3 regions of the Bacillus sp. M5A3_1b genome follow, and region 2 is predicted to be linked to each of the others. Evidence: riboswitches for the same ligand, from Rfam matches in the RefSeq annotation. Region 2 holds a riboswitch; each other region holds the start of a gene.
The links. A riboswitch is a leader RNA that binds a small molecule or an ion and turns the genes downstream of it on or off. The one in region 2 is predicted to bind thiamine pyrophosphate.

Region 1: linked by a shared signal. The riboswitch ahead of tenA (thiaminase II) and the one ahead of tenA (thiaminase II) in region 2 are both predicted to bind thiamine pyrophosphate.
Region 3: linked by a shared signal. The riboswitch ahead of ACLBWW_RS05700 (energy-coupled thiamine transporter ThiT) and the one ahead of tenA (thiaminase II) in region 2 are both predicted to bind thiamine pyrophosphate.

The regions. Positions count from the first base shown of each region.
Region 1 covers NZ_JBKEZY010000007.1:289,947-292,221, forward strand. The annotation lists gene ACLBWW_RS21210 (ABC transporter ATP-binding protein) at 1-334, opposite strand, end outside; gene tenA (thiaminase II) at 303-998, opposite strand; TPP riboswitch at 1,081-1,183, opposite strand; TPP riboswitch at 1,244-1,355, opposite strand; gene ACLBWW_RS21220 (SH3 domain-containing protein) at 1,625-2,275, shown strand, end outside.
Region 2 covers NZ_JBKEZY010000006.1:294,374-296,648, forward strand. The annotation lists gene ACLBWW_RS18900 (heterocycloanthracin/sonorensin family bacteriocin) at 36-365, opposite strand; gene tenA (thiaminase II) at 666-1,355, opposite strand; TPP riboswitch at 1,478-1,583, opposite strand; gene ddlB (D-alanine--D-alanine ligase) at 1,656-2,275, opposite strand, start outside.
Region 3 covers NZ_JBKEZY010000001.1:1,066,300-1,068,574, reverse strand. The annotation lists gene ACLBWW_RS05705 (sensor histidine kinase) at 1-499, shown strand, start outside; gene ACLBWW_RS05700 (energy-coupled thiamine transporter ThiT) at 705-1,379, opposite strand; TPP riboswitch at 1,465-1,566, opposite strand; gene ACLBWW_RS05695 (FeoA family protein) at 1,761-1,988, shown strand; gene feoB (ferrous iron transport protein B) at 1,985-2,275, shown strand, end outside.

The DNA.
Region 1 (2,275 bases), on a different contig from region 2:
CCTTTGCCTTTATTTGTGCTTCTTTCTTCTGTACACCTTGGCACTCTAGCGGTAGGGCAGCATTCTCAATAATCGTTCTCCATGGCAGGAGCATATCTTTTTGGGGCATATACCCTACAGGATGGCTCTTTATTTCTGTCAGCTCTATCTGTCCCGTACTTGCTTCTTCTAAACCTGTAATAAGGCGAAATAGAGTACTTTTGCCGCATCCACTCGGTCCAATAATACTTACAAACTCTTTATCTTGTATAGAAGCATTTAATTCATTGATGATTGGTTTCTCATCATAATGAAAAGAAACATTATGAAACTGTAGTATGTTCTTGCTCCTCAAATCCCCACATCTCCTTACGATAGGACATATCCCAGAATAAATATTCAAATCGACTGGAATATAGGAATATCTCCTCTAATCGATCTAGCTCTTTGTCAGACTTTCCAACTGCCATTTCATTTAATAAATCTATTAACCAAATACAAAGGCTACCGTATTCTTCTGAACTATATCCTTGAATCCACTCACCAAAGAACTCATGATCTCTTGCTCCAGGAATATCGTTTAAACGCTTTCCAATTTCCCAGTAACTCCACATACATGGAAGAAGTGCTGCTATTAATTCCGCAAGTGTGCCATTTTGAGATACAGACATCATGTAATTTGTATAGGCTAAATTTTTAGCAGATGGTTTTGCAGATTCTATCTCCTCTATAGAAATACCAAGTCTTTTTGCATATTGTTTATGGATCGTCATTTCTCCATTTAATATGCCATCAATTTGTTCAGCAAATTTCCCCATTACTTGTGGATTCGTTGCTTTTACAACACCAATCGCATATAGCTTTGCATAATCTAACAAATATAAATAATCTTGAATAATATAATACTGAAACTTATCTTTTTCTAATGTGCCATCTCCCATACCTACTACAAACGGATGATTATGACTCATCTCCCAAACTGGTTGTACAGTTTCTAATAATCTATCGCAAAATTTCATTTCGCTATCCCCTTTCAATTTATATATCTAAATAAAAAACCACTTCTAAATAAGAAGTGGTTACAGCAAATAAAATTATAATTTATTCGTTGTTCCACTTCCCTTCGCTAGTATTACCTAGATCAGGTCTGTAAGGGTTAAGGATTATTCCTCTCTCAGCACAACAAGCACCCCTAGTGGTTTCAATATGAAATTTTCAAACAAAAAAGCCCCGTTTCTATACGCAAAGAAACGGGGACTCATTATTAGTGTCCGAATTGCTTCCCTACGCTAGCATAATCTAGATCAGGTAATGAAAAGGATCAAAGGCTTACGGCCTACTCTCAGCTGGCAACACCAGCTCTCCTAGCAAACTATGAAATTAACACTGTCAGTATAACATCGTAATAAGACATCATCAACTGTTTTAATTTTCCCAATTGTCAACGAAATAACAAAACTATATAATACTTATATTCTATGTTAGAAATTATTATCCTAATTAATTGGATAAAAAGGAATTATTATCCTCGAAAAATTTATTTTTATATTGATTTCATATTACATTTATGTGAATACACCCACTATATTATATCTTTATACTATAATAAAATTACAACTATACAACTAGAGGAGGTCTCTATTATATGAATATGAAAGCTACTGCTTTAACAGCAACTACTGTCGCAATTGCCTCTTTACTTCCTTCTATGGGAGAAACAAATGTACAAACAGCCAACGCTGAACAATTATCTAATGTGAAAACTGGATATGTCAAAGTCGATCAAGTAGCCTTACATACAAAAGATAACGCAAATAGCTCTTCAATTGATACAATTCGCTTTAATACGAAAGTGAACATACTTGAAACAACTAATGGCTGGTATAAAGTATCTGTTAATAATAAAGTAGGTTACGTACAAAAAGATGCTATTCTACTAAAAAACAAACTTCAATCTAATAATCAGTACATCGTTAATGCCAATGCATTAAACGTTCGTTCTGAACCTAATTTAGAATCTTCAATTTTAGATGTATTACCAAATGGGAAATTCGTTACCATTCAAGAAGAACAAGGCGAGTGGTATAAAATTTTACATAATGGCAAAACAGGTTACGTACAAAAAGCATTCGTATCTAATGGTTCACAGCCTTTAGTAAAAGGCATCACAGTTCAAAATAATACGAAATACACAGTTGCAACACCTAAACTTAATGTACGTGGCAACGCTAGTACAAGTAGTGCACTACTTGGTTCATTACAAAATGGTACACAAATACAAGTAGTGGAAACTGTA
Region 2 (2,275 bases):
ATAATGCTTCACTAATGGATTCCTTTTTTCTCTTATCAATATTCATATGTTACAATAGTACCAGTTGTATCAGTAGTACCATTAAAACCACTAAAACAATTTGAACAACTACCACAGCCACCACAACCTCCGCAGCCCCCACAACCAAAACAACCAAAGCAACCAATACAACGGAATCCACCACAACGAAATCCACCACAGCGACCTGCACAACCTCCACAACGACCACCACAACCTCCACAGCGACGAACAGCATCTTCAATATAGTAATATGGATATTGGTTTTGTTGGTCCCAATACACGATATTTCCAGGCTGGTAATCATTAAGGCTTAACGCTTGTAGTTCTTGTTGAAACTGATTCATTTTCATGACCTCCGTTTATAAACTTCAACCTTTTCAATACTTTCCTATATTTCTGTTCGTTAAATCTAAGTAGAAATAGCGCTATCAACTAAGTTCAATACGTACACCTACAAAGTATGACCTATCACTAGATAATGTACCTTGTTCATATACCTATTTTTAGGTTATTTTTCCCATAGGCTCATTTTTATAAATTGAAAAAAGACGCACTTAGATCGATGCGTCTTTTTGCGATACTTCTTTTGTGAAATCATATACATAAGTATTATTCATACCTGTGAATAACAATACCTCTACTCATTATCCAATTACATCTTTTATTTCTGTATTGACTGGCCACTTTTCTAAAGTATAGGCCATTTCCCAAAATGAATATTCATATTGACTGCTAATAATAAAGTGCTGTTTCATTCGATTTCGATCTGCCTCTGTCACTTTTTCAGCTATTGTATCTAACCGTGTAATTTGTTCTTCAACTAATGTTCTGAACCAATCAGATCCATAAGCAGAAATCCATTCGTTATAAATTGGCTCTTCTGGCTGACACTCTTTTAAACGTTCACCAATTTCATAATACAACCAATAGCAAGGTAAAATTGCTGCAATGATATCGCCTAAATGTCCTTCATACGCAGCACGATACATATGTGAAGTATAAGCGTATGCAGTTGGAGCAGGGATAAAATTATTTTTCTCTTCTTGTGTTATCCCTAGTTTCTTCGCAAAGTTCTCATGTAAAGATAATTCCGCCTCGTATGTATTTTGAGCATGATGTGCCATACGAGCTGTCGTTTCTAATTCTAGAGCCTTTGCAGCTCCTAAAGTTTGTACTCTAGCGAAGTGACTCAAATAATATGAATCCTGAAGTACGTAATAGCGAAAACTAGCTAAATCTAACGTTCCTTCACCAAGTTGTTTTACAAAAGGATGATGAAAACTAGCTTCCCAAATTGAATCTACTTCTTGACGTAATGATTGTGAAAATGTCATTTAAATCCCTCCAATAAAGTATAAAATTTAAGTATTTACCCACAGTTATTAAATCTGTAAAATAAAAAAACTTTCTTTACAAACGTAAAGAAAGTGAAATTGACAGTATTTATTCATAAAATAGTAATGTCTTCCCACTTCCCTACGCTAGTATTAACCAGATCAGGTACTAAGAGTCTCAAATTCTCATTTGATCTCAGCCTATAATAGGCCCCCCTAGTGGATAAATATTTAATTTTCGTATTGCATTCATCATAACATACTTCATGTTACTGTCAAAAGTATTCATGATAGCGCTTCTTAAAACCCTTCTTCTTTTCTTACTTTTAATGAAGTTTCAATAATCATATCTAATAGTTTACTATAATGAATACCAGCTGCATCTGCACTTTTCGGTAGTAAGCTTGCTTGTGTCATCCCTGGTAATGTATTAACCTCCATTACATATGGAATTCCGTCCTTTACCATCATATCCACCCTTGCATAAACGCTGCATTTCAATGCTTTATAACAAGCCAGTGACGCTTTGTTTACACGTTTCTTCAATTCAGCTGGAAGTTCGATAACTTCTTCAATTGTACTAACATCATCATATTTTGCATTGTAATCAAAGAACTCAGCTGCATGTCGGATTGAAATAATAGGTAACTGTTTTCCATCAAAAATTGAACATGTAATCTCATCACCTTTTATATACTTCTCTATTACTACTTCAGAATCCCATTCAAACACAGTTTCCAGCATTGAAATTAATTCATCTTTATCATATACAATCTTTACCCCAACACTTGATCCACCAGAGTTTGGTTTTACCACTAACGGAAATCCTAACTTATCTAATTCATCAAGATTTAGATCCGCCATTTTTGTAAGTTCAATCCAATCGGGTGTTTCTATACCTTCATAGCGTAAAATCTTTT
Region 3 (2,275 bases), on a different contig from region 2:
TATGCTGGAGTTAGCTAAATTTGAGTCAGGCACATATAAAATGAAAATGGATTCATTTTATATCGATACAGTAATGGAAGATATATGTGAACACCTTTCTGTAGAAATAGAGAAAAAAGAACTTCGTGTTCATAAAAATATAGGTCCATTTGAAGTAGTCGCAAATCAAGGACGGATTGAACAAGTGATCGTGAACTTCATTACGAATGCCATACGTTATACACCAAATAAAGAAGATATTATCATTTCTACAATAGATGAGAAGGATCGTATAAAAGTGTGTATTGAAAATAAAGGCACTCACATTGAAGAAGAGCAATTAGATAAAATTTGGGATCGTTTTTATCGCGTGGATGCAGCTCGCCAGCGTTCACAAGGTGGAACTGGGCTTGGTCTAGCTATTTCTAAAAATATTTTAGAATTACACGAAGCTGAATATGGGGCAGAAAATACAAAAGATGGTGTATTATTTTACTTCTATTTACCGAAAAAAGCGTAGACAATGTAATCTACGCTTTTTTAATTTATTTTCATATTATCTTTACCTAATCTTTATTTTTAAGCGATATAATCTGGTTAGAAAATGAGGTTATGTAAGGAGTCGATGAACCGTGCATAGCAATTGGCTAAGTATAATGGTATTTATTTTCTTTTGTGTATTTATTGTATTTTTAATTGATATTACGATATGAAAAAAAGAGCGCTCATGAAGCGCTCTTTTTCTTCGAATTCAGTTGATAAGCATTGATGCTTTTGAATAAACGTGGTGAAGTGATAAATAAAAAGATAAGTAAAACGGTACATAGAATATAGGAACCAATCATTGTGCTACCGTTAAATATTAAAGAATATAGAACTGCTGATTGGCCTTTCGGTGCATATTGTCCCCAGAAAATAATACCGGCAATAAAGTGACAGAAGTAGCGAGCAAAGCTACCAACAAATGTGGCAACAATAATGTAACCAATAACTTTCTTTCCTTCGTTTTGTTTTTGTGAAGGTTTGTCTTTACGGCTACTTAAATTGGATTGTTCTAAGCTATTTACATTGGATGTTAAAAGTGCTTTTTGAATTGGTCGATAGAATAAACCAGCAAATCCAATGAATGCGAAAGCAACGAAGTATTCAATTAGTACTTGAATTGGTGTGACGATAATGGCATCGCCTACGACAATTTGTAATAATCCCCAAATTAAGCCTCCTAAGAAAGCCATTTTGAAGCCCCAGCGATATGCGATAATAAAAATAGGAATCATAGCGAATGAGATGGAACCACCTGTTGCTGATATTTTGATTGAAAGTGGTAAAATGTCGATGACCAGGGCGAAGGCTGCAAGAATTGCAGATTCGATCATCGCTTGTAAATTGGTGTTACGCATGTTGTCTCCCCCTAAATCCAAGTTGTACAAAAAAGAATAGATATCATAGGAGGATACGAAATACGTAAATAAAAAGAGGTATGTATTTCGGACGTTTGCACAATCCCTGCGTTAGCATTAACTAACAGGTTCGAAGGGTCGGAACGAAGTGTTCCCTCTCAGCGGCATGGCTCCCCCAGTGATAACGAGATTCTTTATTTGCTATTGTTTATTGTAAGCGAAATGGATGAGAATGGCAAACGAATACAGTATGACAATGATTGAAATAGAATTGTAGCGAAATATTAATAAATGTGAAGCAAAAGGGTATAGTACAAGAGAAATAGAGTGTGCTATAATTTTTTTGAAAATAATTATCATTCTCTTCTGAGGGGGAAGGTTATGAGCTTAGTAGATATTAAAATCGGTGAGAAAGTGTTAGTAAAAAGCGTTCAGTCTTTAGATCATTTACTAAAGAGAAGATTGGCTGCTTTCGGTCTTTCTGAAGGAAGTGAACTTCGCATGAAGCAGAAAGCGATGTTCAAAGGTCCTTGTACATTGGAGTGTCGTGGACAGTTAATTAGTATTCGTCATTGTGACGCGAAAATGATAAAGGTGGAATTAGCGTGAATAAGGTAGCTTTGCTAGGGAATCCGAATACAGGGAAGACATCATTATTTAATGCACTTACTGGTTCTTATGAATACGTAGGAAACTGGAGCGGTGTAACAGTAGAAAAGAAGGTTGGTAAATTAAAAGATAAGCAAGGGACATTAATTGATTTACCAGGTGTTTATGATTTGAATCCAGTTTCGCGTGATGAAGGTGTCGTTACAAATTTTCTACTAACAGACGAATTTCATCATATGTTAAATATAGTGGATTCTTCGCAATTCGAGAGAAATATGCATTTAACG